3 regions of the Dermacoccus sp. GAS27A genome follow, and region 3 is predicted to be linked to each of the others. Evidence: riboswitches for the same ligand, from Rfam matches in the RefSeq annotation. Region 3 holds a riboswitch; each other region holds the start of a gene.
What was found. Region 3 has a riboswitch for cyclic di-AMP ahead of ABH936_RS06025 (C40 family peptidase). Riboswitches for the same ligand answer to the same signal wherever they lie in the genome.
Positions count from the first base shown of each region.

Region 1 (3,263 bases), on a different contig from region 3:
AGGGGATGCCCGAGTGGAAGGCGCCGGCCGTCTTCGAGCGCGTCGACGAGAACCGCTACCGCACCGTCGCGGGTCGCGAGCGCGGCGAATGGCTCGTCATCACCCGCGACGCCGACGGCTCCGTCACCCAACTCAACTGGGCCACATACCGCTTCACGCGCGAGCCGGCCGCGTTCGGCGAATGGCTCTGACAGCGCGTTGCGAAGCTCACAGCATCTTCACAGCCCTGGCTTTCCGATTTAACTTTCAATGATGGGGGGAGCGGGTGTAGCGTCTCGTCACGAAGCGCGCCGCACTCCCTCCCCCCTGGCGGCTGCGCTTCACCCCGAGGCCGCAGCGCTCTTCGTGAGCGCGCGCCTCGGGTTCTTCTCTTTCGGCCCCCTTGCCCTCGCGGCTCGCCCGGCCTCACCCCTGCCGACGTCGCTCCCACGACGAGCATCGCTCTGACGAACACCTCCGAGGCGCTGCCCGTCGCGCCTGCTCATTCCGGCGGTCCGCTCGAGGCGATCCGTTCGCGCGACTGACGCTCCGAGCCTCGCCCCACCGACGCCGGTATTGCGAGCACCCGTGCGCGGCGGCGCCGGAGGTGGCACTCTTGTCGTCGTGACTGACCTGATCGACACCACCGAGATGTATCTGCGCACCATCTATGACCTCGAAGAAGAGGGCATCCCCCCGTTGCGCGCCCGCATCGCGGAGCGCCTCGGCCACTCCGGGCCCACGGTGTCGCAGACGGTCGCGCGCATGGAGCGCGACGGTCTGCTCCACGTCGCGAACTCCCGGCGCATCGAACTGACACCCGAGGGGCGCCTGCTCGCGACTCGCGTCATGCGCAAGCATCGCCTCGCGGAGCGGTTGCTCGTCGACGTCATCGGCCTCGAGCTCGAGTACGTCCACGACGAGGCGTGCCGGTGGGAGCACGTCATGAGCGAGCGCGTCGAGCGCAAGATCCTCGAGCTCATCGTCGACAAGGGCCTGTCCCCGTACGGCAACCCGATTCCCGGGCTCGACGAGCTCGGCTGGGGCGAGGCGCCGGAGGGTTTCCGTGACGGCGTGCAGTCGCTCGTCGAGGTGGCCGGCAGCGAGTCGCTGCGCGTGGTGGTGCGCCGCATCGGCGAGCCCGCGCAGGCGGACGCCGAGTCTCTCGCGGTGCTGACGAGCGTCGGGCTGAGCCCCGGGGTGGCCCTCGACGTGCGTGCTGACGGCGACCGCGTCCACGCGGCCGTCGCCGATCGGCCTGACGACGCCGTGTCGCTGCCCGAGGACATCGCCTCGCACGTATTCGTGTCCGTGACGGGTCAGCAGGCCTGAGGTTGCATGTGATGTTCATCACGAGCGCACTCTGTAACGGAATCTAAACCTCCGCTGGTGGCAAGACGAACGGGGCCTGAGGCAGATGCTCGACGCCGGAATGACGCCTATCTCGCCGGTTCCTGATTCACCGTCGTCGTGACTGATTCGTTACCGTCTTACCTGGTTCGACAACGAACACTCGCGTGCCGGACACGCCGAGCCCTGCCTGCGGCGCGCGAGTCATGTCAGCTACACCACCTGGCAGGGGTGGGGGACCCACTTCTTCGTTCCTGATCAGCGAAGCGCAGATCAAGAACTCGGGGTGAAGCTCGCGTCGCACGCACGAAGCGCCGAGAGCCGGGCCGAGCAACAGGTCCGAACCCGACAGCTCACCTCACAGGCGTTCGAGAGGTTGCACATTGTCCATCAAGAACACGCCGGGCCCGCTGCGTCCTGTGAAGCAGACGCGCACCCTGGCCATGCTCACCACGACCGTCGCCGTCTCCGGTGGTCTGGTCGCTGGTCTCGGCATCACGCAGAGCGCCGGTGCGGCCCCTGAGTCGGGCGCCGTTCACGAGGCCGCCGCTGCCGCCACGACACCCCTCGAGCTCAAGACCGTCACGCCGGCCAAGAAGCTCGTCGTCGCCCCGAAGGCCGCCCCGAAGCCCGCCGCCAAGGCCGCCCCGAAGCCCGCCGCCGCGAAGAAGTCGACGCGCGCGACGGCGCAGGCGCTGAAGCAGGTGTCGCGCTCGCAGGCCCGCAGTGCGCTGACGTCGGCCTCCGTGAAGCCCGTCAAGGCCGAGCGCAAGGCGAAGACCGTCGAGCAGCCGGCGCAGCGTCGCTCGATCGTCGTCAAGAAGCGCACCGCGCCCGCCGCGTCGCAGTCGACGAACACCCACCGCGCCGCGTCGCAGTCGACGAACACCCACCGCGCCGCGTCGCAGTCGACGAACACCCACCGCGCCGCGTCGCAGTCGACGAACACCCACCGCGCTACCGCGACGCACCAGCGCGTGCATCGCACGCACGCTCGCCAGGCGGTTTCGCAGCACACCCAGGCTCGCCCGGTCGCCCAGACGCCGCGTCACCAGCAGGCACCCGTGCACCGCGCGACGGTGCGTCACGCCACCACGACGCACTCGGCCACGCCGACCTACGCCTCGAGCGCGCGGAAGGCCACGAACACGGCTTCCGCCTCGCGTTCGAACTCCGGTGTCGTCTCCATCGCCGCGGGCCTGACGGGTATCCCCTACGTCTACGGCGGATCGTCGACCTCCGGTGCCGACTGCTCCGGTTACGTCGCGATGGTCTTCGCGAAGGCCGGCATCCAGCTGCCGCACCAGTCGGGCGCCATCAAGGCGATGACGACGCCCGTGAGCGACCCGCGCCCCGGCGATCTCGTCTTCCTGCCGGGCCACGTCGCGATCTATGCCGGCAACGGCATGGTCTACGAGGCGCGCCACCCGGGCACCGTCACCGGCCTGTACCCGGTGCTGTCGGGTTCGACCTACGGTCGCCTCTGATCGATTTGATCGGTCGGCCCGCGCGGCCACCTGAGAAGCGCCCTCCCCGTCATCGTGACGGGGAGGGCGCTTCTTCGTGTGGCGCGTGCTTCGAGCGGGGTCGTGGTGGTCTGCCGTGACGATCCTGCGTCAGTGGTAGTCGCGGCGAATGACGGTGACGGCGAGCGCCAGGCCGAGCAGTGCGAGGCCGACGCCGCCGGCGACGAGCAGGGGGCTCGTCGAACTCGAGTCGGATTCGTCGGCTGATGCCGCGTCCGAGGAGGCGAGCGACGGGCTGGAGGTGCTGGTCGACGACGCCGAACTGGAACGACTCGACGACGAAGACGAAGACGACCCGGACGAAGACGAAGACGATTCGGGCGACGAGGTGGCGCTCGTCGAACTGCTGCGCGGTGTCGTCGGTGCCATCGGCGTCGTGGGGGCCAGGGGGGATGCGGGGCTCGATGC
Region 1 is NZ_JBIYDW010000011.1:96,663-99,925, forward strand. It holds gene ABH936_RS12100 (serine hydrolase) at 1-191, shown strand, start outside; gene ABH936_RS12105 (metal-dependent transcriptional regulator) at 604-1,311, shown strand; cyclic di-AMP (ydaO/yuaA leader) riboswitch at 1,497-1,709, shown strand; gene ABH936_RS12110 (C40 family peptidase) at 1,713-2,816, shown strand; gene ABH936_RS12115 (hypothetical protein) at 2,965-3,263, shown strand, end outside.
Region 1: linked by a shared signal. The riboswitch ahead of ABH936_RS12110 (C40 family peptidase) and the one ahead of ABH936_RS06025 (C40 family peptidase) in region 3 are both predicted to bind cyclic di-AMP.

Region 2 (3,263 bases), on a different contig from region 3:
CTCGATGAGTAGCGCCGGGCGGCCACCGAGCGGGCGCACGAGCGCCCTGACGAAGCGGGGCGGCGGCTCGGTGGTGCTCAGCGAGAAGTCGTCACGCGACGGCGTCAGGTCGCGCATCGAACGCTCGGCAGGCGTGAGGGAGTCGGGCATGCCACTCCTCACCTCGTCGCGGCCTTCGAACAAAACACGTCAGTGTATCCCCGCGCACTCAGGCAGGCCGAGCCTCGGGGGCGGGCCCGCTCAGTGGCGGTCGATCAGGACGTACGACGCCGCCGCCGACAGTGCCGCCACCCCGACGACGGACGGCCACGCGCCGATCTTCTTCGCGAGCGGGTGCGAGGCGCCGAACCCGCCGACGTACACGGCGGTCAGCGCCGCCGTCTGGGCCGCGCCGCCCTTGGCGAGCCACGTGCGGCCCGCGTACCCGCCGGCGAGCGCGAGCACGACACCCCCGAGCGGACGGATGCCCGTCTCACGGGCGGTGAGGTAACCGCCGAGGAGACCGAGGGCGGCCACGGGTGCGGTTTCGACGTCTGCTGCAGGCTTGAGATTCATGCCCTCATCGTAGGTCGTCGCCCGAAGGGACGGGCATCGCGACCCGCCTCGTATAAGATTTATAGGGCTGCCGATACCGGCAGTGTGCTGGAGTGGCGCAATCGGTAGCGCACCTGTCTTGTAAACAGGTGGTTGTGGGTTCGAGTCCCATCTCCAGCTCTCACCGCCCGCCTGCCCGGCCAGGGCACATGACGAGGGCCCCACCGCTTCGAAGCGGTGGGGCCCTCGTCGTCGATCAGGCGATCAGACGTGCGATCAGTGGTTGTTCAGGTACGCCTGCAGGGCGCGGACGGTGCGGGCGTTGAGGTAGGTCGCGCCGTCCTGGGAGATGCCGAGCTTCGACTGCAGCGCGGCGACCGTGCGGGGGCCGATGATGCCGTCGGGCGTCGTGCCGACCGCGCGCTGGAGGGCCATCTTCGTCTGCGGGCCGACGATGCCGTCACGGTACGTGCCGACCCAGGCCTGCAGCGAGCGAGCGGTCTGGCGACCGAGGCTGCCGTCGACGGCGAGCTTGCCGGACGTCGCGGCGGGAGCCTTGACGGCAGAACGAGCGGTGGAACGCGACACCTGCGTGTTCGCGGCCGCAGCGGCAGGAGCCGCAGCGGTGCTGCCACCGTTGGCGCGGGTCAGGCCACCGCGCACGGAGCACACGGGCCAGGCGCCGGGGCCCTGGACGGCGAGGGTCTTCTGGGCGATCGCGATCTGCTGCTCGCGCGTGGCGAGGTCGGCGCGAGCGGCGTACTGCGTGCCACCGAAGCCGGCCCACGTCTGCTGCGTGAACTGCAGGCCGCCGTAGAAGCCGTTGCCCGTGTTGATGTGCCAGTTGCCGCCCGCTTCACAGGCGGCGACGCGGTCCCAGACCGAACCGGCCGGTGCGGCCGAGGCGGTGGTGGCGCTCGTGACGCCGGCGCCGACGGTGGCGGCACCGACGAGGGCGACGCCCGCAGCCTTGCGACCCATGGTCGAGTCGGAGGGAGCGGAGTGCTTCGGGGTGTAACCCATGGAGGTGTTTCCTTTCCTGACGACGCCGGTGAGGTGAGCTGTCGGGTTCGAGCGGTCAGGTGCTCGGCCGGTTCGGGACCGGCTTCACCCCAAGGCACTCAACGAGTGCCACGAGTGGGTCCCCCACCCTCGTCTGCGGTTCGCACGGTGCGAATGAAGCGGCGCCCGACGAGGTTTGGCGTTGGCGCTGCCCGCGAATTCTTGGTGTGTTGAGTTGTGAGCCGCTTGGGCGACACTCACGACATCGCCACAGCGAGGAGAACGTTACGCGACCTACGTCACAAAATGTGAATCACCGCGGCCCCCGCCGTCGCCGCGCGCGAGAACCCCCCGCCCGTCAGCGGCGACGAGCCCTGCGGCGCTGCACGATCGGGCGGTCGAAAGGCGCCGACAGCACGTCCCCGAGAAGCGCCCCCGTGCTCAGCGCGAGGGCGATCCCGACGGCGCCGAGCATCGTCGTCACCCCGACCCCGGACTGCGCCACGCGCGTCGCTCCGAGCAGTGAACCCGACACGGACTCGTACATGCCGCGGAAGATGCGCAGGCCGGGCAGCATCGGCGAGACCGCGGGCATGACGAGCACGAGCGCGGGGGCGCCCAGGCGCAGCGCGAGCAGTCGCGCGCAGAACCCTACGGCCGTCGCGGCCATCGCGGTCGCCGTCGTCGCGCCGAGGCCGATGGAGCTGACGAGGAACGTCACGCTGCCCACGCCCAGGGCGCCCATGACGGCCGTCGGCACGAGCATCCGGACACGCGAACGCATCGTCACGGCCGAGCAGACCGCACCGAGCGCACCGCAGGCAACCTGGAGCAGAAAAGTCGTCGACGGCGAGTCGTAACGCAGCACCCCGGGCGATTGGAGCCCGAGGTCGAGGGCGTTGTCGAGACTCAGCGTCAAGGACAACCCAGCACCGACGCCGACCGTGATGCCCGCGCAGGCGAGGATCACCGTCAACACGCGCCCGGAGGCGGTGACGGGATAGCCGGTGACGGCGTCCTCGACCGCGGACGCCATCTGACGACCGGGCAGCAGCGCGACGATGCCGCCCGAGATCGCGTACGCGAAGTCGGCCATCGTCATCGAGCCGGGCAGGTGGGTGGCGACGAACTCGCCGACGAGATGACTCTGGTGCGACATGTACGCGAGCCACGCGAGCATCGTCGAGGCGAGTCCGCCGGCGGCCGCCGAGTAGAAGCTCGGCACCCCCAGGTTGCTCAGCACGCGCCCGATGCGGTCGACGATGATCGCCGACACGAACGCGACGGCGACGGCCATCCAGCTACCACCGAGGATCGTCGCGACCGACGCGGCGAGACCACCGAACGCGACCGAGACGAGCCATCGCGGGTACAGCCGCGGCATCCGCTGGATGCGCCGCAACTGCTTCGTCGCCTCGTCGAGATCCATGCCGCCCGCGACGAGGCGCTCGACGAACTGGTGCACGGCCGTCAGCCGGGAGAAGTCACGCGTCGACGAACGGGCGACGCGCAGCATCGTCAGCGGCGGATGGCCCGGATGCGGTGACGGCGTCTGCAGCAGCAGCGCCTGGTTCGTGATGTCGACCTCGAGGCGGCGCAGCCCCGCCGATGCGGCGACGGCGACGACGCTCGACTCGACGTCACGCGTGCTCGCCCCGCAGCGCAGCAACAACTCCCCCACGCGCACGGCGATGTCGAGCGCCTTGTACTGGGCCGAGTCGTCGCTG
Region 2 is NZ_JBIYDW010000011.1:63,661-66,923, reverse strand. It holds gene ABH936_RS11985 (phosphatase PAP2 family protein) at 1-150, opposite strand, end outside; gene ABH936_RS11980 (hypothetical protein) at 241-555, opposite strand; tRNA gene ABH936_RS11975 (tRNA-Thr) at 642-714, shown strand; gene ABH936_RS11970 (transglycosylase family protein) at 811-1,557, opposite strand; cyclic di-AMP (ydaO/yuaA leader) riboswitch at 1,564-1,717, opposite strand; gene ABH936_RS11965 (threonine/serine exporter ThrE family protein) at 1,895-3,263, opposite strand, start outside.
Region 2: linked by a shared signal. The riboswitch ahead of ABH936_RS11970 (transglycosylase family protein) and the one ahead of ABH936_RS06025 (C40 family peptidase) in region 3 are both predicted to bind cyclic di-AMP.

Region 3 (3,263 bases):
CGGTCGCGTCCGCGTCGATGCTCGCCGACAACCTCGTCGGGCACACGCTGCGCGACGCGCAGGAGGTCTTCGGCGCGACGCGCAGCATGCTGACGAGCAAGGGCAAGGACGCCGGCGACGAAGAGGTCATCGGTGACGCGATCGCGCTCGCCGGGGTCTCGCAGTACCCGGCGCGCGTCAAGTGCGCGCTGCTGTCGTGGTCGGCCCTGCAGGATTCGCTCGGCAAGCTCGGCCTCGACCTCGCCGGGAGCGCCGCGAACAGCACGAACAGCGACACCACCGCCAGCAGCGACAAGGAGATCACGGCATGAGCGAGACAACCACCCCGCCCGTCGAGTCGGACGTCGAGGACGTCAAGGAGGCCCTGCGCGACGTCGTCGACCCCGAGCTCGGCATCAACGTCGTCGACCTCGGCCTCGTCTACGGCATCACCGTCGACGACTCCAAGCACGCCGTCATCGACATGACCCTGACGTCCGCGGCGTGCCCGCTGACCGACGTCATCGAGGAGCAGGTCGCGACGGCGCTCATGGACGTCGTCGCCGGCCACTCCCTCAACTGGGTCTGGATGCCGCCGTGGGGCCCGGACAAGATCACCGACGACGGCCGCGAGCAGCTGCGCGCCCTCGGATTCAACGTCTGAGCCACCGCTACCGTACGACGAAGCCCGCCACCTCGATGGAGGTGGCGGGCTTCGTCGCGCTGTGCGGCGTACGTCAGGATCGAACAGATCAGACGCGGCCGAAGCGGTAGGAGGAACCGGCGCGCGCGAGCTGCACACGAGAGCCGGGTCGCGGTGCGTGCCAGACCATGCCGTTGCCGGCGTAGACGGCCGCGTGGTAGGCGTAGCCACCGGAGGTGAGGAACGCAAGGTCACCCGGGCGAGCCGAAGCGCGCGAGACGCGGTACGAGGCACGGTACTGCTGGTTGGCCGTGCGGGGGATCGAGCGACCGACCTGGCGGTAGCTCCAGCTCGTCAGACCCGAGCAGTCGAAGCGCCACGGGCCGGCCGCACCGTAGACGTAGGGGGCGCCGCGTCGGGACGAGGCGCTGGAGACGACGCGGCGCGCGCTCGCGGAGGTGACGGAGGCGCTGGCGGACGAGGCGGTACCGACCGAGACCGCGCCCAGCGCGGAGGTGGCGAGGGCGGTGCCGACGGCGACCTTGGACGTGTTGCCCAGGAACGAGCGGCGGGACATGTTCTTCATATCGGATCTCTCCAGGAGCGCTTACGAGGCATGACCTGTCGGGTTCGAGATCCTAGATTCTCGGCCGGCCTGAGCCGGCTTCACCCCAAGAGCCACCAAGGTGGCTCGGATGCTGGGTGCACCGCTCCCGTCGCTCCGCGCAATGCGGTGATACCTGGCCTTCGTGACGGGACTCAGCGACGAAGCAGGGCCGCACCGACGTCGGTGCGGCCCTGCAAGATTACCGTCGGCTCACGGTCGGAACAAATTGAGCGTGCAATCACTTTTCGTCAATTTTCCGACCCGTCCGAGCGTTTTCACGACCTCACTCGACGCTGTCGACGTTGAACGTGTCACACGAGTTGAGGTCGCCCTTCTCGTAGCCGGTCATGAACCACTTCTGCCGAGCCTCCGACGAACCGTGCGTCCAGCTCTCCGGCGTGACGCGACCCTGGGCCTTCTGCTGGATGCGGTCGTCACCGACGGCCGACGCCGCGGACAGCGCTGACTTGATGTCGTCGTCGGTGACCGGCTTGAGCAGCGTGTTGCCGTTCTTGTCCTTCGACTCCGTCGCGTGGGCGACCCAGATGCCGGCGTAGCAGTCGGCCTGCAGTTCGGTACGCACCGAACCCGATTCGGCACCCTTCGGATCCTGCTGTGCGCGGCCGAGCGCACCGAGCAGGTCCTGCACGTGGTGGCCGTACTCGTGGGCCACGACGTACTCCTTCGCCAGGGCGCCGCCATCGGCACCGTACTTGTTCGTCAGTTCTTGGAAGAAGGCGGCGTCGATGTAGACCTTGCGGTCGGTCGGGCAGTAGAACGGGCCCATCTGCGAGCTGGCCGTACCGCAGCCCGAGGACGTCTGCCCGCTGAAGATCACGGTCGGGACGTTCTCGTACTGCGTCCGGCCGTTCGTGAACTTCGGCAGCGCGCTGCCCCAGTAGTCCTGCACCGCGTTGACGGTGCCGACGATGCGGCAGGTGTCGTCACGGTTGGCGTCCGCACCCGTCTTGCACTGCTCGATCGCCTGCGCGACGGAGTCATTCGAACCCGACACGTCCTGCGTGTCCTGGGCATAGCCGTTGAGGCCTGAGCCGTACGAACTGCCCGATGAGCCGGTGCTGCCGCCGCCCGAACTGTCCGGCCCGCCGGTGAGGTTTCCGCCGAAAAGAGCGAAGATGAGCATGAGGATGAGACCGCCGATGCCGCCGACGACCGGGCCCCCGCCCATGCCACCGCCTCCGCCACCGAAGCCACCTGAGCCGCCCGAGGTCACCTGCGAGGTGTCGAGCTGCGCGTTGTCGTTGAACGTCAAGAGAGCCTCCGTCTGTCGAGGCGGACGCTGCGTCCGCCTCCCACCATCTCTCGTAGAATACGTGGGTTGGCTTCCCGCCGCAGCGCCCTCGCCGCTGCGCGTCCCGACGCCGCCCCACACCGCCGTCGGCCCACCTCGACGCACCTGCCGCCCCTGAAGGAGCGATTTCACCCGTGATCACCGCCGAAGGCATCGAACTGCGCGCCGGCTCGCGCATCCTGCTCGAGAACGCGACGTTCCGTGTCGCTCCGGGCGACCGCGTCGGCCTCGTCGGGCGTAACGGAGCCGGCAAGACGACGCTGACGAAGGTGCTCGCGGGAGACGGCATCCCCGCAGCGGGACGCGTCGTCACCTCCGGCGAGTTCGGCTACCTGCCGCAGGATCCACGCACCGGCGACCTCGATGTCCTCGCCCGCGACCGCATCCTGTCCGCGCGCGGCCTTGACGCCATCGCGCGCGACCTGCGCACCGCCGAGACGAACATGGCCTCCGAGGACGACGCCGTGCGCGAGAAGGCGATGAAGCGCTACACGCGCCTCGACGCCGAGTTCACCGCCGCCGGCGGGTACGCCTCGGAGTCGGAGGCCTCGTCGATCGCGAGCAGCCTCGCCCTCGACGAGCGCATCCTCACCCAGCCGCTGCGCACGCTCTCGGGTGGTCAGCGACGCCGCATCGAACTCGCGCGCATCCTGTTCTCCGGCGCGCAGACGCTGCTGCTCGACGAGCCGACCAACCACCTCGACGCCGACTCGATCCATTGG
Region 3 is NZ_JBIYDW010000004.1:203,520-206,782, forward strand. It holds gene sufU (Fe-S cluster assembly sulfur transfer protein SufU) at 1-311, shown strand, start outside; gene ABH936_RS06020 (metal-sulfur cluster assembly factor) at 308-643, shown strand; gene ABH936_RS06025 (C40 family peptidase) at 732-1,208, opposite strand; cyclic di-AMP (ydaO/yuaA leader) riboswitch at 1,212-1,397, opposite strand; gene ABH936_RS06030 (neutral zinc metallopeptidase) at 1,513-2,502, opposite strand; gene ABH936_RS06035 (ABC-F family ATP-binding cassette domain-containing protein) at 2,676-3,263, shown strand, end outside.